Regions from separate parts of the Vibrio maritimus genome, predicted to be linked through region 1. Evidence: predicted binding sites of a transcription regulator. Region 1 holds the regulator's gene; each other region holds the start of a gene.

What was found. Region 1 encodes PurR, which represses purine synthesis genes. Its sites were predicted from a motif close to TNANGNAAACGTTTNCNTNA; they were not measured.
Region 2: the regulator PurR is predicted to act here: its motif matches at 3,674-3,693, upstream of folD (bifunctional methylenetetrahydrofolate dehydrogenase/methenyltetrahydrofolate cyclohydrolase FolD).
Region 3: the regulator PurR is predicted to act here: its motif matches at 3,322-3,341, upstream of LY387_RS03850 (NCS2 family permease).
Region 4: the regulator PurR is predicted to act here: its motif matches at 2,678-2,697, upstream of metK (methionine adenosyltransferase).

What each region holds. Positions count from the first base shown of each region.
Region 1 covers NZ_CP090438.1:2,374,732-2,380,633, reverse strand. The annotation lists gene LY387_RS10800 (DUF2007 domain-containing protein) at 1-217, opposite strand, end outside; gene LY387_RS10795 (TVP38/TMEM64 family protein) at 218-901, opposite strand; gene LY387_RS10790 (TfoX/Sxy family DNA transformation protein) at 1,020-1,610, opposite strand; cyclic di-GMP riboswitch class I at 1,728-1,816, opposite strand; gene purR (HTH-type transcriptional repressor PurR) at 1,996-3,000, opposite strand; gene torD (molecular chaperone TorD) at 3,338-3,991, opposite strand; gene torR (two-component system response regulator TorR) at 4,273-4,983, shown strand; gene LY387_RS10770 (Ig-like domain-containing protein) at 5,258-5,902, shown strand, end outside.
Region 2 covers NZ_CP090438.1:2,737,473-2,743,374, reverse strand. The annotation lists gene minD (septum site-determining protein MinD) at 1-8, opposite strand, end outside; gene minC (septum site-determining protein MinC) at 29-691, opposite strand; gene LY387_RS12550 (YcgL domain-containing protein) at 908-1,183, shown strand; gene LY387_RS12545 (lytic murein transglycosylase) at 1,208-2,185, shown strand; gene LY387_RS12540 (HPr family phosphocarrier protein) at 2,266-2,517, opposite strand; gene folD (bifunctional methylenetetrahydrofolate dehydrogenase/methenyltetrahydrofolate cyclohydrolase FolD) at 2,739-3,602, opposite strand; tRNA gene LY387_RS12530 (tRNA-Arg) at 3,808-3,884, shown strand; gene LY387_RS12525 (hypothetical protein) at 4,505-4,945, shown strand; gene LY387_RS12520 (hypothetical protein) at 5,676-5,902, opposite strand, start outside.
Region 3 covers NZ_CP090438.1:842,519-848,420, forward strand. The annotation lists gene LY387_RS03830 (sodium-dependent transporter) at 1-376, shown strand, start outside; gene LY387_RS03835 (DUF4250 domain-containing protein) at 455-646, opposite strand; gene LY387_RS03840 (YaeP family protein) at 657-863, opposite strand; gene LY387_RS03845 (aminoacyl-histidine dipeptidase) at 1,001-2,470, opposite strand; gene LY387_RS03850 (NCS2 family permease) at 3,363-4,655, shown strand; gene gpt (xanthine phosphoribosyltransferase) at 4,687-5,151, shown strand; gene frsA (esterase FrsA) at 5,379-5,902, shown strand, end outside.
Region 4 covers NZ_CP090438.1:387,419-393,320, forward strand. The annotation lists gene LY387_RS01820 (SprT family zinc-dependent metalloprotease) at 1-136, opposite strand, end outside; gene LY387_RS01825 (DUF2189 domain-containing protein) at 209-1,003, opposite strand; gene metK (methionine adenosyltransferase) at 1,384-2,535, opposite strand; gene tkt (transketolase) at 2,846-4,858, shown strand; gene epd (erythrose-4-phosphate dehydrogenase) at 5,014-5,902, shown strand, end outside.

The DNA.
Region 1 (5,902 bases):
CAGCCTGTTTTTGCCAATCTTGAATGACAGCTCGTGCCATCATTTCTTGCTCTTTGTTGAAAAGCCAAACGTAGGGTAGTGAATTTTCGTCAAACGGTACTTCCCCTCGTAACCCGAAAACACCTTCGCCTCGTACTTCACACTCGATACCTTCAGCCATCAACTGCTGTTGGACAATATGTGTTTCTGGTGGGTTATTGCCTACAAATATCTTCATCTATTCCTGTACCTGTGGCGAGCGAGAGATTTTTCCCATAATCCATTTAGCAATAAGTGGGAACAAACCGAGTAGGGCAAATGATGCCAACACGGTAGGGGAAACAATACCGGATAGACTGTCAATATTCGCTAGCTGAGTACCCGCATTGAGGTAGACTGCAGTTCCTGGCAACATACCCAGTTGACTCACCAAGTAATATTTAGAGACTCGAATTGGCGTGAGACCCATTAATAAGTTAATCAAGAAAAATGGGAACACAGGAATGAGTCTTAGAGAAAATAGATAGAAAGCACCGTCTTTTTCGACACCTTTATTGATCGTCTCAAGTTTCGAACCGAACTTACTTTGTACCCAATCGCGAAGTAGGAAGCGACTGCTCAAGAATGCCAATGTAGCGCCTATGGTACTCGCAAATGAAACAAGCAGTAAACTAGTCCAAAAGCCAAACAGTGCTGCGCCAAGTAAGGTAACCACGGCAGCGCCTGGAACAGAGAATGCAGTAATCGCTATGTAAGCGAAGAAATAGGTGAGGGCAGCAGCCACAAAGTTCTCATTGATGTATTCACTCAGTGCTACTTGCTGTACTTTTGCGTTTTCTAGTGTGAGATGTTGACCAAAGTTGATGCCCAAATAAATGACGACAGCAACCAAAACCAATCCTAGTATCAGCTTCTTGCTCATGACGATATCCTTTTGATGACTCAGTATTAGTGTAGTAGAAAGGCTGAGTATGTTTTTCCTTTCAACTAATACAAAAAAATCAGCCATAAGGCTGATTTTTTCTCGAGATGACCGTAACTTAATTAATTAAGCTAGCCAGTTCGTCTCTTTTAGTCTGAGGAATCACAGACCAATGAGTACCATTTATCGCACCTTCAAGAGCCCATAAAAGCTCTAAACCTACGGTACTTGAATGGGTTCTCTGAATGGCCTTGAAAGCCTCAACCGAACCATGATCCTGAAGTTCAACCACTGATTCAATGCCTGCTTTTTTGAGCATGCGCTCAGTGGCAAGGCGAAGATTCGGAAGGTCTTTCAGGCGATTAGGTTTCGCTTCGGATTGTTGCTCTTTCTCAGTTTTCGCGAACTCGAGTGCCTGTTTAGCGTGATCGAGAATACCTTCTTGATCTTGCCAACAGTCTTCAGGTAACGCGAAGTACTTAGTAACAACGGGAAATCCACGCTTTTTATAAACATAAGGCTTGTAACCCAGTTTTTTGAAGGTGGATACGGTCTGACGGTTAGTTCTGATATGTAATTTGTTATTCACTGCTAAGGCAAACATCGTATCATCTACGAAGATGCCAAATCCCCCAAACATGGAGCGAGACTTTACTCTTCCAAGCTGAGCGAATAATTGCATTGAATTTTTTAGTATAGGATTATCCATGCTTTATTCTTTTCTCGGTGTTATTGATTGTGTCACCAGAATCAGGTCCGAGAGTATAGCAATCAGGTGTCAGAGCTCTGTTAGGCATATGCCATAACTGAGTCTTCTCCCCTTGCCATCGGCAACCCCGCTACCTATCAATTAAAAATTGGTTTAGGCCGGAGGCTTTGCGTCCCACCCTTTCAGATGGTTTGCCCTGTGCGTGACTTCATTAGAATAAATGAAAACGACATAAGCCTATGATTACTCAGTTGCAAAAATGTGATGTTGGTTCAAATAATGGTGGGTTATTTGTGCTTGAGGGTGCGTAAAAAACTAACAATCGAGAGAAGAAAACTTGAATGGGGTTCAAAAAAAAGTGCCTGGAAAGGCACTTTTGTCAGCATTATGTAAGGCTTTTGACAGAGTCTCGTTCAACAATCTCTGGGTGCATTTCGAAAATGCGCTTTTCATGACCTTTATCTTTGATTCGTTCTAATAGAATCTCAAACGCGTTTTTACCGACACGACGTTTAGGTTGGTGAACCGTGGTTAGAGGTGGCGAGAAGTACTCAGCCAGCTCGATATTATCGTAACCAATGACAGAGATGTCCTCAGGTACGCGCACACCCAGTTGTTGTAGGCGACTCATCAGGCCAAACGCCATGGTGTCGTTGAAACAGAAGATAGCGGTAGGTCGGTCTTCCATTGCAGCAATACGGTTAGCTGCGATAACCGCTGTATCGCATTCGAAGTTGCCTTCAAGAATACGATCGTCTTTCATCTCGATACCTGCCTCAGCAAGGGCACGTTTGTAACCGATGATACGCTCTTGGCACACGGCTTTCTCCAAGTGACCGCTTAGACAAGCAATATCAGTGTGACCTTTTTCAATCAGGAACTTCGTTGCGAGATAACCGCCTTCTTCGGAGTTATCGATGATCTTGTCCGCTTGTGAGCTTTCTGGGCCCCAGTCCATGATAACTTTAGGAATGTCGGCGTGACGATCAAGCATCTCTAGCAGCTCTTCGGTAAGATCAGAGCACATCACGAGGATGCCATCCACGCGTTTCTCTGCCAGCATGCGAATGTAATCGCGTTGCTTTTCATACACACCACCAGTGTTACATAGGATCAGCGTGTAGCCTTGGCGGTAGCAGTAGCTCTCAACACCATCGATAACCTCAGAAAAGAACAGGTTAGTTGATTGAGTCACTAACATACCAATGGTTTTCGTTGAGTTACATTTTAAGCTACGTGCAACGGCGCTTGGTGCGTAGTTGAGTTCGTCGACCGCCGCCATCACTTTTTCTTGAGTTGCTTCAGCAACAAAGCGAGTCTTATTAATAACGTGGGATACTGTGGTCGTTGAAACGCCTGCAAGGCGGGCGACATCTTTAATAGTTGCCATAGTGATATCCTATTAGTCGCGGCTTGATAATTAACGTTGGTACCGCTTCAAGTATAGTGGTCTTTGCAAACATATAACGCTATGTTGTTGTAAACATAGTATTTGGCTGCGAAAACCGAAAGTTGCATGCAAGCCACGGCGAAAAAAGCTCAGAGCGTAGATTTCAACAGGTGTTTTTGGACACAAGTCCGCGTTGAATGCCAAGGGCATTTGCATTTAAACGGCGGATTGTAGACTTAGGTTTGGGCGCTGGCAATGACTTATCCAATAAATTTATAACTAAAGCGCAAATTAATTCTCACAGATGTGATGCAAATGATTTGCGCTTTAAGGTTGGCTAGCCTTGCTCACCCTCTAGGTAGGTGTAGTCAAGTTGGCAGAATGCTTCGAGTAGTTTAGCGGCAGAGGCATAAAACCCAAACTCGTCGTTGGTTTGGCATTTCGCAACAAACTGAGGTAGCCATGTCATCAAGTAGTTCTTGATGAACTCTGCTTGCTCGTGCAGCGCATCGTTCATATGTGCTTCCGCTTCAAGCTCATTGGAGCGAATGATTAAGTTGCCTAGAAAATCTAGCTCGATCGCGAGGTGATCCGCTGGCTCATTTAAGTCCTTATTCACTGCCACACTGTGCTTAGCTAACAGGTCAGCCATATCCTGTGCAGGTTGATCATTTAAAAGACCAGACTTACCAATATACATAGAGGCATAAGGCAATGCGCCATGCTTGTCCGACTTTAAAAATAGATCGCAAAAATCGGCAGAAAGCTCTAATTGTGCGTCTTCTCTGACTTGAAGGCGGTTCAAGGACTCTGTAAAGACCTGAATGGGTTCTTTTAGGGAAGGGTTTTCTCCTAAGCCAGATAAGAAAGAGCGAATTTCAGGGCTATGGTATTTGTTGAGTTCATCATCAGTGAGCTCGGCAGCGAATAGGCTTGAAAGCCACCAATAGATTTCTGCGCGTTGCTCATTAAATGCTTTGATTTCTTGCATTTGAATAATCTCCAAAAATGATAACTCTATTTTAGCCAATAAAGATGAATAGCAATAACTTGTTGTGTGAAAAATTGAGTTAACTTATGAAAAAATAAGACAAAAATTAATTTCTTTAAGGGTAAGTTAACACGAGTATTCGTTGCATATGAGACGCAATCGTTTTGGTTGTTTTGAATCAAAAAATAGTAAGGTTTCCATGCCTATGAGGGGATGTAGACTAGAATTGTGAATGTTTATGAATAGAATGTCCCTGTCATGACAAGATTGAGAAACCACAGATGAAATATCACGTTTTGGTTGTAGAAGATGACGTAGTCACTCGCAGTAAGCTGGCTGGCTACTTCGAAAATGAAGGCTACTTGGTTAGCGAAGCTGAAGATGGTCAGACGATGCGTCAGGTGCTGGAAGAATCCAGTATCGATCTCGTTATGTTAGATATTAACCTCCCTGGTGAAGATGGTTTGATGCTGACAAGAGAGTTAAGAAGTCAGTCAGACATTGGAATCATTTTGGTGACCGGTCGCACCGATAGTATTGACCGTATTGTTGGCCTTGAGATGGGTGCAGACGACTATGTCACTAAGCCGTTTGAGCTACGTGAACTGTTAGTGCGAGTAAAAAACCTATTGTGGCGTATTTCACTAGCGCGCAAACAGCCAGTACTTGAAGAGTCAGTGCAAAACGAGCATGTGGTTCACTTTGGTGAATGGACGTTCGATAAGCAGCGTCGTTCACTGACGAATAATGGCGACCCTGTAAAACTGACCAAGGCTGAATATGAATTGTTAGTTGCACTCTCAACGTATCCAAATCAAGTTCTGAGCCGTGAGCGTATCCTCAATATGATCAGTCATCGAGTTGATGCGCCGAACGATAGAACCATTGATGTTCTTATCCGTCGCATGCGTGCCAAGATGGAATCAGATCCAAAGAATCCACAGATATTTATCACTGTCCATGGCGAGGGCTACATGTTTGCTGGTGATTAAAGTCGGCTAGCGTGTAGTGATAGAAAATGCTCCAGTTGTCTCTTTGATAGCTGGAGCTTTTTTATGGGAGCAATGTAGAGATACTTGGTCGTTGTATATGCAACTTGTAACTATTTTTGTTAACTGACTCGCGTGAGAAGTCGGTGCTTTCTGAGTCGGAAAAAGACTCTATAAACCTGAGCTAGTTTGAAAGTGGCGTCGTTTCCGTTGAACTGCCTCTATTGGGCAGCATTGATTGGCAACGACATTCTTTGGTTCAACAAAAGGATTTTCCATGACCAAGCTACAATTAGGCTCTATTCCAATATTTAAACGGTCAGTGAATTTGTCGCTGATGCTTACCTCGAGTTTACTGTTTTCTGCACCAAGCTTGGCAGTACAGTGTGACAGTTTTCCTATTTGGGACGACGGCACAAGTTACAACGGTGGCGCTCAAGTTCAATGGCAATCATCGGCGTACCAAGCGAACTGGTGGAACCTGAACGCTAACCCTGTTAACCACTCCGAACCTTATCAAGAATGGTCATTAATAGGGGCCTGTGATGCTGGTGGCACAAACGCTGCTCCCTCAGTGACGATTACTTCTCCAGCCTCCAACGCACAGTTAGCCTCAGGAAACCAAGTCACCTTCTCTGCATTGGCCGAAGACAGTGATGGGGAAGTTCGAGAGGTGATATTTGAGCTGCAAGGGGCGCAACTGGCAGTGCTGTCGAGCGCTCCTTACCAAGTAACTTGGTTGACGGAAAGTGGCAATTATGAACTGGTAGTGACAGCCATTGATGATAAAGGTGCGTCGACACAATCGGCTCAGACATTCTCAGTCGTAGACGCATCTAATCAACCACCTGTTGTTACCTTGACCAGTTCGAAGACTCAAGTTTCGGTAGGAGATAGTGTCCAGTTTACCGCAGAGCCCTCA
Region 2 (5,902 bases), 360 kb from region 1:
CGTGCCATTAATTGTTTTCCTTTAAATTCTAAATCGTGAGGATCTCGAAATCGAGTTGGTCATCGGTCATACCGAATAGCACCTTTTTACCCCAGTATTCACGTTCAATCTGATCGCTGAGCCAGTAGTTTCCTGCTATGGAGACTAGTTCAGCTTGTAAGTCGCTGCAGAGAATTTTTGCATCGCGTGAGCCACTTGCTCCTGCGATTGCTCTGCCTCGTAATGTGCCATGGATATGAATGGTGCCATCGGCGATAACTTCGGCGCCCGCACTCACATGGCTTAATATGACAAGGTCACTGTTTTTAGCATAGATTTGTTGCCCAGATCGAACTGGGTTGCGGACAATTTTGGTTGGTTCCATTTTAGCGGGGGCTTGAGAAGGTGCTTTACTTGCCGTCATGACCGCAAACCCTGCTTCTGACGCGAGGTTTTGCAGGCGCTTATCTTGGCAGCCGGTAACGCCAACAGGAATCATACCTATCTCTTCTACGCCCAGTTTTAGGTCGATAAAGTTAATATCGCCATCTACCTGACTAACATTGATCACCACGGGTGCCGAGGCGAAAAATGTCGGGGCTTGAGAGACTTTTTGTTGTAAAAATTGAACTGCTTTGGAAACATCGTTGTCAGAAAGATGCAACACCGATAAGGTGAAGCTACTGCCTTTCAGATCTGGGGATTGAGACATTGATGATCAAATCCTTGTGCCAATGACATTGCTATTGATTAGGTTATGCCAATGTAAACGTATCTAGAGGTTACTTGGGAATAATCATGTTATATTTCAACATTAGATACAGCAAGCTATCTTGCTCTCAAATGGATAATTAACTCTCAATTTTCCATAAACTAACCGAATTATTTCTTCTACTTGAGAAGATACGTAACGATAAGAGATACAACCATGCTTTGTTCAATCTATAAAAGCACTAAAAAAGACGGGGCATACCTGTACATCGCAAAGAAAGACGACTTTACTCCAGTACCAGAAGCGTTGATGGACATGTTTGGCAGACCTCAGTTTGTCATGGTGGTTAACCTTGCTGGCCGTACGCTGGCGTTGGTCGATGTTGAGAAGGTCAAAACGTCGATTAACGAAGAGGGCTTTTTCTTACAATTACCACCACCGCCAGAAAACTTACTGGATAAATACAAAGAGCAGAAAGCTCAACAGAAATAATCCGACTGCTCAGGGGAGGGCACGGTGAAAAAGATATTGTCACTGATGCTAGGGGCAAGCCTAGCCACAAGCGCAGTCGCGCAACAAAAGGAATCCTTCGAGGAATATGTCGCGGGTCTCAAGCAAGAGGCTCGAGAGCAAGGAATCTCTGAGCAAATCTTAACAGAGGCCTTTGCTGGTGTGGAATATAAGCCCAGAGCGGTGAAAGCCGACCGTAACCAGCCTGAGAAAAGACTGACTTTGGATGAGTACATACCAAGAGCGGTGCCGGATTGGAAAGTGAAGCAAGCGAAAGAGCTTCACAACAAACATTACGCTGAGCTGAAACGCATTGGTGACGAATATGGCGTCCAGCCGCGCTTTATCGTCGCATTGTGGGGCGTTGAAAGTAACTTTGGTCGCTTTACTGGTAACTATCGAGTCATTGATGCGTTATCAACCATGGCGTATGAAGGACGAAGAGAAGCCTTCTTCCGCAGTGAGGCTCTAGCTGCGCTGACCATTCTAGAACAAGGTCATATTGCACCTAAAGACATGAAAGGGTCTTGGGCTGGCGCAATGGGGCAAAGCCAGTTCATGCCGAGTTCGTTCCTGAACTTTGCTGCTGATGGTAATGGCGATGGCAAGAAAGACATCTGGGACAGTGAAGCCGATGTCTTCGCGTCAACCGCTAACTACTTAGCGAAATCTGGCTGGGATGATCAATACACTTGGGGACGACAAGTCAAAGTTCCTAAAGGGTTTTCTCCTGAGCTTCAGGGGCGCGACCCTGAAAAAGGCAAGTTCTTGCAAGAGTGGAGCAAGCTCGGTGTGACACGATACGACGGTCGCCCCTTGCCTCAGCTTGATGAAGACATTAAAGCTTGGCTTATTATGCCTGATGACGAGAATGGTCGAGTTTATTTGGTGTATAACAACTATAACGTGTTGATGAAGTGGAATCGTTCGTATTACTTCGCTTTGGCTGTCAGCCACCTTGCTGACCGAATCGCGATGGATTAACGCTCTCTCTCATTGTACATAAAATGAAAAAGCGCCCATGCACTCAGGCCGCGTGCATGGGCGCTTAGTTTTACTATCTGCTAGCCGGTCACTTTCTCTAAGAAGCTTGCCAGTTCATCAACGGCTTGCCTGTTGGATGACTGAACCGTCACTTCAGTGCCTTTCACTAGCTGCAATGTCTGCAACTTGAACAAATTCTTAGCCGTAGCCGTCTTACCCTTAGACACGATCTCGATATCTTCTGAGTATTTTTTTGCTTCTTTAACGAACTGCGCTGCCGGCCTTGTGTGTAAGCCGCTCTCTGCTGTGATCAATGCGTTTTTCTTATACATGGGGTACATCTCCTCGTTATTCGATTGATTCTCTTCTGAGGTTGTTTGTACCGAACATGCGGTTTGAAATCTGTGACGAAGAAGTAAAGTTGCTAATAGGTAAGAAAGTATCAGTACAAAATGAGAGGGGGTTAACGTTATCTGTATGATTGTAAAGAGGAAAGAGTGTGCGACAAGGGGCGGAGGGATAGTAAGGGAGCGAACTCCCTCACTCATTAAGATTACTTTTTAGCGGTATGAAATTGCTCACAAGCAATCATAGTATTCTCAATCAGACTCGCTACCGTCATTGGGCCAACACCGCCAGGAACTGGAGTAATGAAGCTCGCGTTTTCTTTTGCTACATCGTACTCAACGTCGCCAACCAAGGTGCCATTTTCCAAACGGTTGATACCTACATCGACCACAACAGCGCCTTTCTTGATCCAGTGGCCAGGAACAAAGTTTGGCTTACCAACTGCAACCACGACCACGTCAGCTTGGCGTACATGGCTTTCGAGGTCTTTAGTGAATCGGTGGCATGTCGTCGTAGTGCAGCCTGCTAGCAATAGTTCTAGTGTCATAGGGCGACCCACAATGTTCGATGCACCCACAATCACAGCGTGTTTACCACGAAGTTGAATGTTGTAACGATCAAGGAGAGTGATAATGCCTTTTGGCGTGCACGAGCGTAACTTAGGAATGCGCTGTGCTAATCGACCCACATTATAGGGGTGGAAGCCATCGACATCTTTTTCTGGAATGATGCGCTCTAGTACATGCGTCGTGTCGATACCTGCAGGCAATGGTAGCTGTACCAAGATGCCATCGACTTCAGGGTCATTATTCAGTTCGTCAACAAGGCTCAGAAGCTGTTCTTCTGTTGCGCTAGCAGGCAAGTCGTACGACTTAGACACAAAACCAACTTCTTCACACGCACGGCGTTTGCTACCCACATAAACTTGCGAGGCTGGGTCTTCACCCACTAATACAACCGCTAACCCCGGCGCTCGAAGTCCTGCATCCGTTCTCGCTTTAACACGAGCGGCAACTTCTGAGCGTACAGTTTGAGAAATGAGTTTCCCATCAATGTTTTGAGCAGACATAATTTTCCTTGAGAAAGTTAATTGACTGTTATTTTTGTGTGCATTGTCCCAGAAAACTATTTCAAAAGCTACAACGCAAACGTTTGCATCGGTGGGTTTTTCGTCTTTTGCTGATATGTTGACTTTTTTTTGGGCGTTTAAACCGCTCTAGGCAATAAAGCCATTGATTTACCTCTCCTAACTCGTATAATCCTTTCCCTATAGCGCGCCCTTAGCTCAGCTGGATAGAGCACGTCCCTTCTAAGGATGTGGTCGTAGGTTCGAATCCTACAGGGCGTGCCATTTATTTAGAAAGTCCCGATAATTCAATGAGTTATCGGGACTTTTGCTTTTTAGCGTCACTGTCCCTTTTCACCCCCTTGAGTGGACAGGTATTTGAATTTTGATACCCACGTCGTACTACTCCCTATCCCTAAACTGATAGAAAATACTCCATTCCAGAAGCTCTATAATTCACAAGTTAACTCTGTATACTTAAATATTGCCCAAAGCACATAGTTGAAATGATTTTGTGTGAGTAAGCAAATAATTCCTCCACAACATGAACTCAAATATTTCCACAAGCGACAGAAGAAAGATAAATCAGGTTCAGTTGGAGGAACTGCGTTAGCATGAAGAGTTAATAGTAACCACATGATTTTTATCAACTTTGGCGTGAAGTTACTATGAGTAAGTGCTTGTACATTGTCTTAATCTTTCCTCTCTATACCCATCATTGGATGTTACTCCAGAACGCTCCCTAGGCTTCTTCATTGTTTGGATGGATCGCGGCCTACAAAAGCGATAATCGATTATGTTGCTTTTATTGTATGGTTTGTTTTCATCGGAGACTGAAATCTGCCAGGACTCTATCAATCAATGTCTTTCTCATAAACAGTGAGGAGTATTCAGAGAGATTAAACATGAAAATTTTTAATATTGGCTTATTAGTTATGGCTGTGAACCTGCCAGTCATGGCTCAAGATGGTGTACAAAACGGCAAAGAAATGACGGCTGCTGATGTAGTAGAACAGGTCAAGCAGTACGGAGAATATATAGATTTATTTGCTGAGCAGAAGCGCAGGGGCGAGGAGTTAGACCAAGACAAGGTTAACTTCACTAATGGCGTATCAATGATGTGTATGGTTCTTCATGGTATTCAAGGAGATGAGTTTTACAAGAAAGGACATTTAATTGCAGTGTCTATCAACCAGACCATAAATGGTGTGCCAGAGAATTATATTGAGAACTCTGCGGACACTGCTGCCAATTGGCTCCCTGCATATATGGAGGTGTATAACCTCAACAAAGAGGATGCTGCAAAGTACATGATGAGTGACCTTAGCTGTATGAAGACATTGTAATCATGACGAACAAACTATTGGCACTAATTGCTGTTTTGCTATTCGCCCATCTCGGAACTCAGTTCAAGATGATAGACCAACTGAATTCTATTAGTGGTCGAACTGGTGGATATGACTTAGAAATACTTCAAACACAGAAAAAAATTTATGATTACGTTCGATTCAACCTGTGAGGTTTCATGAGTAAACTCGAGTTACTCAACAGAATCTGTGTACTTCAATTACAAGTTGTTGATGCGGAGGGAGTATAAACGAAGATTACAAAATGAGCTTGAATGCCTGAAGGAGAGGTGTCGAGATACTATCTTGCCTTATATATCAGAATGATTGAAACTAACATGCTAGCTTTTAAACGGAGGAGCTTGCCTTAGCGCCTCTATTGTGGATTGTAGCGATGTTTTTTTAGCATAGTAGCAATAGACTCACCATCAGCAAGATTTCACACAACACTTTTATATATTTCACTTTTCATCCTTATAGGTAGCATAGATTTAACTGCTTCTGTGGCCTTCGAGTCTTGTTAACTGGAGTTCTGCGACGAATTAGTAGATACATGAGCCAACCCAAACAGTGTGCCATTGGCAGTCTTTTAGTTTGGCGAGAGTGTTTGGAATATGAGAAAAGGCTGTGCAGCGGAAGCTCTCAGGGGAGCTTGTTTAATTTTGGTTATCGGCATCAAAAGAGGATGCCGATATTTTTTTATACTGTTTTGAGGCGATGTTGTAGTGACTTAGTCTGACAGATTGTTAGTAAATCGGATGTTACCGAAAGTGTCTCGAACTACGTATCCTCTGTCATCAAATGAGACATTGCCTAGTTGATTGGCGAATACGGGGTAAACCTTCCACTTTTCAAGAGTTACATCGTCTCCGATGCTCTGTCTCCATTTGAGAGCGTAGTCCAGAGAATCGAACACCATGTAGTCGGCTGTGTTCTCCAACAAACTACATTCTTGCG
Region 3 (5,902 bases), 1.5 Mb from region 1:
CGCGGCGCTTACGTCTTCTATCTCTATGCTTGAGTGCCCAGTGGCACTGGTAGATGAGCGCTTTAACACAGGACGTAAGAAGACCAGTTGGGTGTTAGGCGCTGCTATCGCGCTGTTTAGCATTTATATCGTGTTTAACTTCGGCGAACTTTTTGGTTTGGTTGCAATGATTGCGACACAGTACCTGCAGCCTATAGCGGCATTGTTGTTCTGCTTATTTGGAGGTTGGGTTTGGAGCCGAGCTGGCAAAGTCAAAGAGCTAGAGCAGGGTTGTCCAGACTTTCAGTTAGGTTGGTTTGGAAAGGTTTGGCCTTTCTACGTTAAATTTATCTGTCCGGTATTAGTGGTAACCGTTATTTGGGCATCATTTGGCTAGGCGCTAATGAACCCTTAGAGCAAAAGAAAAACCGCCAAGCATAACTTGGCGGTTTTTGTATTCTCCGACCGAGGAGCTCTAGCGGAACTGACCCGCTTCTGGTAAGAAATCAAAACCAGCGCTCGCCAGTTTCTCTATCAAGGCTGATTTACTGATATCGAAGTAATTCACCAGCTTATCCAAATCGCCACCAAAGTCATCTCTCAACTTCATGTTGACGATGCTCATCAGCATAACCGGATCCATCGTTTCAAAATTGGCTAGATTCATGGTGAGTTCTCTATTTGTCTTCGAAATCTGAAATCAGAAGGTTAGCGGCAGCAAAAGCGGCTTTTTCACGAACGTCTTTCGGTAGATTTTCATCTGCTGCGACATCATTAAGCGCACGAACCGCGCAAGAGATCGCTTGAGGGATGTAAGCCTGATCGCCACTGCCAATCTGAGCATAAATTTCACGAACCAATTCGCAACAACCGTAAACTTGCATAGTGTCTTTCTCTATAAATGATAACTGGTCTCAATATACACAGGCTGTATTCGAAACACAAAACTGGCGTTTGATATGAAACAAAAAAGCCGATGTTTTGGTTAAACATCGGCTTTATATTGGCTCAGTAGATTGGATTATGCTTTTGCTGGAATCGCTTCAAGCAGTGCAACCATTTGGTTCCAGAATAGCTCAACCGTATCGATCTTCACCTTCTCGTCAGGAGAGTGCGGGAACTTGATAGTTGGACCGAAAGAGACCATGTCCATGTTTGGATAAGGTTCTTTAAACAGACCACATTCTAGACCAGCGTGGATCACCATGATGTTTGGTTTATGACCGTAGATACCTTCGTACATATCGCGGAAGATAGCCATGATCTCTGACTCAGGATCGGGTTTCCAACCTGGGTAAGCACCCGAGCACTCAATCGTCGCACCTGCAAGCTCAGCGACAGACGCCAGCATGCCTTCTACTTGAGAGCGACCAGAGTCGATAAGTGAACGGATCAAGCAAAGCACTTCAACTTTATCTGTTTGGGTCGTGATGACGCCAACATTAAGAGACGTTTCTACAACGCCTTCGATGTCATCGCTCATGCGGATAACGCCATTTGGACATGCGTTAAGTGCTGCGATGAAGCGCGTTTCAGATTCAGAGGCAAACACATCAGCGAGATCCGCAGCTTCGTTGAATGACACGATGTCAGTCTCAATAGCACCAAGCTCAGATTTTAATAGCTCAGTGTAGAAGCTGTATAGTTCATCTAGCTTAGCTAGGTTCTCTTCTGGTAGCGCAAGAGTAACGAAACCTTCGCGTGGGATTGCGTTGCGAAGGCTGCCGCCGCGGAACTCGATAAGACGAGCGTCAAGCTCTTTTGCATGACCCGCTAGGAAGCGACCTAGTAGTTTGTTAGCGTTACCACGACCTGTGTGGATATCACAGCCAGAGTGACCGCCTTTTAGACCTTTTAGTGTTAGTTGGCGAGCAACATAACCTTGCGGTGCAGATTCACGTGCGATGTCAAAGGTAAGCGCTGCGTCGATACCGCCAGCACAGCCCATGTAGACTTCGCCTTCTTGCTCTGAGTCAGTGTTTAAAAGGATATCGCCTTCAAGCCAACCCGCCTCAAGACCAAACGCACCCGTCATGCCTGCTTCTTCGTCGATGGTTAGTAGCACTTCCAGTGGGCCGTGTTTGATATCGTTAGACGCAAGAACAGCTAGGCACGTAGCCATACCGATACCGTTATCAGCACCCAAAGTCGTGCCCTTTGCCGTTACCCACTCGCCATCAATGTATGGCTGGATAGCATCAACAGTGAAGTCGTGATCGGTATCTTCGTTTTTCTGAGGAACCATATCGATGTGGGCTTGTAGAACCACACCTTTTTTGTTTTCCATACCAGCTGTTGCTGGCTTTTTGATGAATACGTTACCCGTTGTGTCACGTTTAACATCAAGACCTTGCTCTTTTGCCCAGCCAATAATGTACTGTGCTAGTGCTTCTTCATGTTTTGATGGATGAGGGATTGAGCAGATTTTGTCGAAAAATTGCCATACTGGGGCTGGTGACAACTTACTGATTTCAGAGTGGAATTCAGACACAGAACTCTCCTTTATTCGGGCTTTGCTAGGTTGTTCTTCGTCAGATGTTTAAATTCACGGTGTGAACATCTGGATTTCTAGCTTATTAAAGACAAAGCAAAGGATACCACTAGTTGTAAACATCTAGTAGTGAAACCGAAGAGATAATGTAATGGGTCATGTCAATTTTCGTGACTAGCATAGTGTGCGCCAATGCATACTAATGATATTAATATCCGTAATAAAATTACAGAAATTACGGTTTTTGGTAGGTTGAAAGAAATATTTGTGACTTTGATCGTCTTTATGGTTGTAATTTTAATCCGATATGGTATTCTTTTCACCAGTTGAGAGAATCAACACAATGCTCACGGACAGAGCCCGATTTATCGCCTCCAAGGAACCGAGACTCAAAGCAACGTTTTTCCACTATTTGTTTTGTTAGAAGGTGATGTTATGAAAGGTTTAGCAAGCGCGATGTTTTGGACGAATCAAAACGTATACACAAAAGACTTCGCGTACAACGTCTACTACGGTAGATAAGCGATACGTTTTCCCCCTATTTTGAAGAATTTATAGTTGGTTACATACCCCAATTGATGACCAAATTATTCTACCGCCACTCATATGAGTGGCGTTTTTTTTGCCTTTTTTCCGTGAAATGCCGTCTTTATCTCAAAAAGTGTGGCTACTTTTTGCGCAGTTGTCTTGGTTAGTCGCTATGATGGAAAGGGGCGCTTTCTCGGTAACTATTTCAAATTGTTAGTGATCGTTACCATATAAGTTTCATATCAAGAGGATAATTCGCTGTTTAGAGTGAAAATTCTAGCTGGAATTTGCGTTTTGATAACCTTATAATTCGCGCCAATCGTTTACGCAACCGTTTACTTTTTACACTTTTAGGGATTCGATTATGCTCGAAAGGCTGTTCAAGCTCAGTGAAAACGGCACAACAGTGCGCACTGAGATTATCGCAGGTATCACTACGTTCCTGACGATGGCTTACATTATTTTTGTTAACCCAGCAATTCTTGCTGACGCAGGCATGGATCGCGGCGCAGTATTTGTTGCAACCTGTTTGGCAGCAGCTATCGGCTGTTTCATTATGGGTTTTGTAGCAAACTACCCAATCGCACAAGCACCAGGCATGGGCCTGAATGCTTTCTTTACCTACGCAGTAGTACTGGGTATGGGTTACACATGGCAAGTGGCACTGGCGGCAGTATTCTGCTCTGGTATCTTGTTCATTCTTTTGAGCGTGTTTAAGATCCGTGAGTGGATCATTAACTCGATTCCGATGTCGCTTCGAACGGGTATCTCAGCAGGTATCGGTTTGTTCCTAGCGCTTATCGCGCTGAAAAACGCAGGTATTGTGGTTGATAACCCAGCGACACTTGTGTCTCTAGGTCACATCACTTCTCTTCCTGCAACACTAGCGGCTGTTGGCTTCTTCATTACTATTGCTCTTGTTCACCGTGGCGTAAAAGGTGCGGTAATGATTGCGATTCTAGCAGTAACGGGTCTTGGTCTGATTTTTGGTGACGTTCAGTGGGGCGGCATCATGTCTACACCACCAAGCATCGCGCCAACCTTCATGCAGCTTGATTTCTCGGCAGTGTTCGAAATCGGTATGATTTCTGTTGTGTTTGCTTTCCTATTTGTTGACTTGTTCGACACGGCGGGCACGCTAGTTGGTGTAGCACAAAAAGCTGACCTTATTGGTAAAGACGGCAAAATCCCACGTCTAAATAAAGCACTACTGGCTGACTCAACAGCAACATCAGTAGGTGCGCTACTAGGTACATCAAACACCACTTCTTATGTAGAAAGTACTGCCGGTGTTGCAGCAGGTGGTCGTACTGGTCTTACTGCAGTAGTTGTTGGCATTTTGTTTGTACTTGCATTATTCTTCTCGCCTTTGGCGGGTATGATCCCAGCTTACGCAACTGCGGGTGCGCTATTCTATGTAGCAATTCTAATGATGTCAGGTCTAGTCGGTATTGACTGGAGAGACATTACTGAAGCGGCACCGGTTGTTGTGACTTGTTTGCTGATGCCTTTCACATTCTCAATTGCAGAAGGTATCTCACTTGGCTTCATCGCTTATGCTGCTATTAAAGCACTGAGTGGTAAAGGTCGCGACGTATCCATGAGTGTTTGGGTAATGTCTGCAATCTTTGTCATCAAGTACATTGTGGCTGCTTAAGTCTCGAATACGGTTTAATTAGGTTATTATTATGGCTAACAAATTCATCATCACTTGGGACAATATGCACGCATATTGCCGTCAACTCGCTGAGCGTCAAATGCCAGCGGAACAGTGGAAAGGCATTATCGGTGTAAGTCGTGGCGGTCTAGTACCAGCAGCGATTCTAGCTCGTGAGCTAGGTATTCGTTATGTAGATACAGTATGTATCTCTAGCTACGACCACGATCACCAACGTGATATGACTGTACTTAAAGCTCCAGAGCACGACGGTGAAGGTTACCTAATCGTTGATGATCTTGTGGACAGCGGTGACACAGCACGTAAAATCCGTGAAATGTACCCGAAAGCTAAGCTAGTAACCGTGTGCGCTAAGCCAGCTGGTGTAGAGCTAGTTGACGAGTACATTGTTGATATCGACCAAGATTGTTGGATCGAGCAGCCATGGGATATGGCGCTGTCTTACGTTGAGCCAATTAACCGTAAGCAAAAGTAAACAGTGATGTTTAAAAAAACCGCAACTTTTCCAAGTTGCGGTTTTTTTTTGCTCGAAATCCAGCATATTTGCAATCAACCGTCGTCAACCCTGAAACATGGATTTCAGATATTTAACAAACCAAGTCACTAACAGCGATAGAACCACGTTAAAATGTCGATAAAACCCCTGAATAATGATGATTATTCGATTATATTGATGCTGTAATCGTAATAGTTGGTGCGCGTATGTCTGAAGAAGTCAGTAAAAATATCTCTGAAACCTTGTTTGAAAAGAACAAACAAGCAAAGGAAACCTCCCATCTCATTCGATATATGCCAAGTAGCATGGAAATTCTTGAGCGCCGCCGCGCTGAGAACCCGAGTTCTTGGTACCGGAACCTGTTGCGTCTGCAATGGGCATGGCAAGGTATTGACCCTATCGAGTTGGAAGAGACACTTGCCAAAATTGCGTCTTCTGATCACTCAAGAACGATAGATGAGTGGCTCGATACGGTTATGGGCTACCACGGCGGTAACTGGAACTATGAGTGGACCAAGCTTGGGATGCTTCACCAGAAGCGAGCCAATGACCTTACAGGTGATGCTGCAGCAGAGGAGCTATTTAAGGCCTCATTGAGCTTTAGTATCGCTGGCTACCCACACCTGAAAAATGACAACCTAGCCTTGCAGGCTCAAGTGTTGGCGAATAACGCTTACAACGAAGCGGCCAAACACACCAGTCATATTATCAAGCAGGTAGAGGTCCCATA
Region 4 (5,902 bases), 1.6 Mb from region 1:
CGGCTTTTCCGCGCAGCTTGTAGTTGAGCGCTGGGACGGGGAAGTCTCTTTCAAAGTAGTGACGTGCACGCTCAATACAACGAGACAGTGTTTTTAAAGCAAGATAGTGAAGCTGCTCTGATAATTCTGCATCCACGAAGTTCAATCCAAACAAAAAGCGCCCAAACAGGGCGCTATTCTACTCAGGATGTGATGTTATGCCAACGCATCAGACATGATGCTTCTTCTTGATAGTCTCATGATATGCGTGCCAGGTTCCGTAGCCAAGAATCGGCATGGTCACAATCATTCCAATCCCATAGGTGGCAAAGCCAATTAAAATACCGCCGCAGATGATAAGAGCCCACACTATCATGGCTGGAACGTTGGATTTCACCGCATTAAAGCTGGTGAAGACCGCGGTCATGATGTCGACTCGACGCTCCATCATAAGAGGGATCGAGAAGGCTGAGATGCTGAAAATTACCGCTGCGATAACCGCGCCAACAACACTGCCGGTAATCAAAAACGGCGCGAACTCGGTTAGGGGAGCGCCTTGCACTGATGGGTAGAGCGCATGTAACAGCGCAGCGATACGCATCCAAAATATCATCGCTACCGCAAGTAACACGGCAAACGCCCATTGTGATGATGAGTTGCGACCAATCGCTTTCATGGAATGGAACAGGCTCGGTTTGTGCCCTTTTTCTCTCTCCCAAGCGGCATCATAAAGACCCAGCGCCAAGAAAGGCCCGATAAGCATATAAACCACGAGACTTGGCATAATGACGAGGTGTGTACCTTGCCATTGCACCAATAGAACGATCGCGACCGCAGCTGCGGTAAAGCAGAGCCCGTAGAAAGCACTAATGATTGGCATACGTATGAGGTCATGCAAGCCGAGCGCAAGCCAGTGGAATGGGGCTGATACACTCAGTTGGTTGCACGGAATGGTTTTAGCGTAATCTTGATCCCTGACTTCATGTTTCTTCTGGAAGTCATCAGAATTTACAGTTCGAGGCATATGTCCTCCCTGATTGACAAACTGGCCTTCGTTTTATCAGGGCATGGCGCTAATAGTCGCGGTGTTAACACGAGCAGTGACTCTCGCCGCAGTTGACGTGTCCTTACCAGCTTACCGTTATTAGCGTCTTCCCCTCTTAAGTGCTCTATTTTGCATACGAACAAACCGAGCAAATTGGTCTATTCGCAAGGGCACTTTTGATTAACTATTGACCGTGTTACAGGAAAACACAATTTTCAAAAGGGTATTAAATCAAAGCCATCTGAGTTGAAGTTAACAACTTTGTAATAAAGTGTTTGAAAAGACAGGATTAAAAAAATAAAAAAGCCCTCAAAAAAATTTGAGGGCTTTTTTGGAGTAAATACTCAGACTAAGAGTAATTACAGACCAGCGAAATCACGTAGGATGGCTGCTTTGTCTGTCGCTTCCCAAGGGAACTCTTCACGACCGAAGTGACCGTATGCTGCAGTCTTCTTATAGATAGGTTGCAGTAGGTTTAGCATCTCTTGCAGGCCATATGGACGCAGGTCGAAGTTTTGACGAACCGCCTCTACGATGATGTCGTGAGAAACTTTTTCAGTACCAAATGTCTCAACCATGATAGATGTTGGATCAGCAACACCGATTGCGTAAGACAGTTGGATCTCACAACGGTCAGCCATACCAGCCGCTACGATGTTCTTCGCTACATAACGTGCTGCGTATGCTGCGGAGCGGTCAACTTTTGATGGATCTTTACCAGAGAATGCACCGCCACCGTGACGAGCTGCGCCGCCGTAGGTATCAACGATGATCTTACGACCCGTTAGACCACAGTCACCCATAGGACCACCGATTACGAAACGACCGGTTGGGTTGATGAAGAAGTTGGTTTCTTTGTTGATCCACTCAGATGGTAGTACTGGCTTGATGATCTCTTCCATTACTGCTTCACGCAGGTCAGGTGTTGAGATTGAATCACAGTGCTGAGTTGAAAGAACAACCGCATCGATACCAACGATCTTACCTTGGTCGTATTGGAACGTTACCTGAGACTTAGCGTCAGGACGTAGCCAAGGCAGAGTGCCGTTCTTACGTACTTCCGCTTGCTTTTGAACAAGACGGTGAGAGTAAGTGATAGGTGCTGGCATTAGGATGTCAGTTTCGTTGGTTGCGTAACCGAACATGATGCCTTGGTCGCCCGCGCCTTGCTCTTTTGGATCTTCTTTATCAACACCTTGGTTGATGTCTGGAGACTGCTTACCGATGGTGTTTAGAACGGCACAAGAGTCTGCGTCAAAACCCATGTCAGAGTGAACGTAGCCGATTTCGCGAACAGTTTCACGAGTTAGCTCTTCGATGTCTACCCATGCTGAAGTAGTGATCTCACCACCCACCATCACCATGCCAGTCTTAACGTAAGTTTCACAAGCAACACGTGCTTTTGGATCTTGTTCTAGGATTGCATCAAGAACCGCGTCAGAGATTTGGTCTGCGATTTTATCTGGATGGCCTTCTGATACTGACTCAGAAGTAAACAGGTGCTTAGCCATGAGAGCTCCAATTACTGTTTTTAAGCGAGTGTCGAATCACTCACTTGTAATAAATTCAATGATATATAGTAGGTGTATCTACATCTAGACGTCTATTCTAGTCATCAATGTTCGATTAGCAAGCGATTTTTGCTTTTAACATATAGCCAAACGTTTGCCTATTTTACGCGTGGATCGCCACATTCCGGCGACATTATTCGGCGATAATGCCAAAAAATGACGGTAAATCGTTTGCAGAGACTATATGGCTTTGCGACAATAGCCGCCGCTGATTATTCAATCAGTCTATGAAAAACTTGGAATTCGCTTAATGCACTCAGGAGCAGACATGTCTTCTCGTAAACAACTCGCTAATGCAATCCGCGCGCTAAGCATGGATGGTGTTCAACAAGCTAACTCAGGTCACCCAGGTGCACCAATGGGTATGGCAGATATCGCTGAAGTTCTTTGGCGTTCTCACCTAAATCACAACCCGTCAAACCCAGAGTGGGCTGACCGCGACCGTTTCGTACTGTCAAACGGCCACGGCTCAATGCTGATTTACTCTCTGCTTCACCTAAGCGGTTACGAGCTATCAATTGACGATCTTAAAAACTTCCGTCAACTGCACTCAAAAACACCAGGTCACCCAGAGTACGGTTATGCACCAGGTATCGAGACGACGACGGGTCCACTAGGTCAAGGCATCACTAACGCGGTTGGTATGGCGATTGCTGAGAAATCTCTTGCAGCGCAGTTCAACAAAGAAGGTCACGATATCGTTGACCACTTCACTTATGTCTTCATGGGTGATGGCTGTCTGATGGAAGGTATCTCTCACGAAGCGTGTTCACTAGCGGGTACCCTAGGTCTAGGCAAGCTGATCGCGTTCTGGGATGACAACGGTATCTCTATCGATGGTGAAGTGGAAGGTTGGTTCTCTGATGACACACCTAAGCGCTTCGAAGCTTACGGCTGGCACGTAATCCCTGCAGTAGACGGTCACGATGCTGACGCGATCAATGCAGCGATTGAAGCGGCAAAAGCGGATCCACGTCCAACACTTATCTGTACTAAAACCATCATCGGTTTTGGTTCACCAAACAAAGCGGGCTCTCACGACTGTCACGGTGCACCACTAGGTCACGACGAAATTGCAGCAGCGCGTGAATTCCTAGGTTGGGAACACGGTCCATTCGAAATCCCTGCTGACATCAAAGCAGAGTGGGATGCAAACGAAGCGGGTAACGCAAAAGAAGCAGCTTGGAACGAGAAGCTAGCAGCTTATGAAGCGGCTTACCCAGAGCTTGCGGCTGAGTTTAAGCGTCGTGTGAACGGTGAGCTTCCTGCTCAGTGGGAACAAGAAGCAAGCAAGATCATTGCTGACCTTCAAGCAAACCCTGCAAACATTGCATCACGTAAAGCGTCGCAAAACGCACTAGAAGCGTTCGGTAAGATGCTTCCTGAATTCATGGGCGGCTCTGCTGACCTAGCGCCATCAAACCTAACCATGTGGTCTGGTTCTCAGTCGCTAACGGCTGACGATGCGTCTGGTAACTACATCCACTACGGTGTACGTGAATTCGGTATGACAGCGATCATCAACGGTATCGCTCTGCACGGTGGTTTCGTACCATACGGTGCAACTTTCCTAATGTTCATGGAATACGCACGCAACGCAATGCGTATGGCTGCACTGATGAAAGTGCAAAACATTCAGGTTTACACTCACGACTCTATCGGTCTGGGTGAAGATGGCCCGACGCACCAACCGGTTGAGCAAATCGCATCACTACGTGTGACGCCAAACATGAGCACATGGCGTCCATGTGACCAGGTTGAGTCTGCAGTGGCTTGGAAATACGCAATTGAACGTAAAGACGGCCCAACATCGCTGATCTTCTCTCGTCAAAACCTAACACAGCAAGATCGTGACGCTGAGCAGCTAGCAAACGTTGCTAAAGGTGGTTACATCCTGAAGGATTGCGAAGGCACGCCAGAGCTAATCCTTATTGCGACAGGTTCTGAAGTTGAGCTAGCAACAAATGCTTACGCTGAGCTAACGGCTGAAGGTAAGAAAGTACGCGTAGTGTCTCTTCCTTCAACTGACGTATTTGACGCGCAAGATGAAGCATACCGTGAAGCCGTTCTTCCAGCGGCAGTGACTAAGCGTATCGCGGTTGAAGCGGGTATTGCGGACTACTGGTACAAGTATGTTGGCTTCGGCGGCAAGATCATCGGTATGACGACATTCGGTGAGTCTGCACCAGCAGGCGAGCTATTCAAGATGTTCGGCTTCACAACGGAAAACGTTGTGAACACGGCAAAAGAGCTGCTTGCATAAGCACCTTTCTTCTTGAAATGAAAAACCGAGCCTAGTGCTCGGTTTTTTTCTGGGTCGAGAAACTCATTGTCACCAGCTTACAACTCTTGATGCGAAAGCAACCGTTATCGGTTACCATGCAAGCCTTTATCACGTGAACAAAAAGGCGTAATGCGATGCTAAGAGTGGCAATTAATGGCTTTGGACGCATTGGACGGAATGTACTCAGAGCGCTATACGAAAGCGAGAAGAACGACCAAATTAAAGTCGTCGCCGTTAACGAGTTGGCGCAACCTGAAGCGATGGCTCACCTGCTTCAATACGATACCAGTCATGGTCGTTTTGATAAGAAGGTGTCTCATGACCAAGAGCATTTGTACCTTACGCATAAAGATGGTCAGTTCGACACCATTCGTATTTTGCACCTTGAAGACATCAGCCTGTTGCCATGGAAAAACCTAGAGGTTGATATCGTATTAGATTGCACTGGTGTATTCGGTAGCCGCGCTGATGGCGAGAAACATATCGAAGCTGGCGCAAAGAAGGTGCTGTTTTCTCACCCAGGCAGCAATGATCTTGATAACACCGTTATCTACGGTGTTAACCACCATACCCTGACCAAAGATCACACCATAGTCTCGAATGGTTCTTGTACCACGAACTGTATCGTGCCGGTTATTCAAGCGTTAGATGAAGCCTTTGGTATCGATTCTGGGACTATCACCAGCATTCACTCTTCAATGAATGATCAACAAGTTATCGACGCTTACCATGGTGATCTACGCCGTACACGCTCAGCCAGTTTATCCATCATTCCGGTGGATACGAAACTCCATAAGGGCATCGAACGCATCTTTCCGAAATTTTCTAACAAATTTGAAGCAATTTCTGTAAGAGTGCCAACAATTAACGTCACCGCTATGGATCTTAGTGTAACTATAAATACGAATGTGAAAGTTAATGACGTAAATCAAGTCATTATTAACGCTTCTCGGTGTACATTAGACGGCATTGTTGACTATACTGAAGCACCGCTGGTTTCCGTGGACTTTAACCACGACCCGC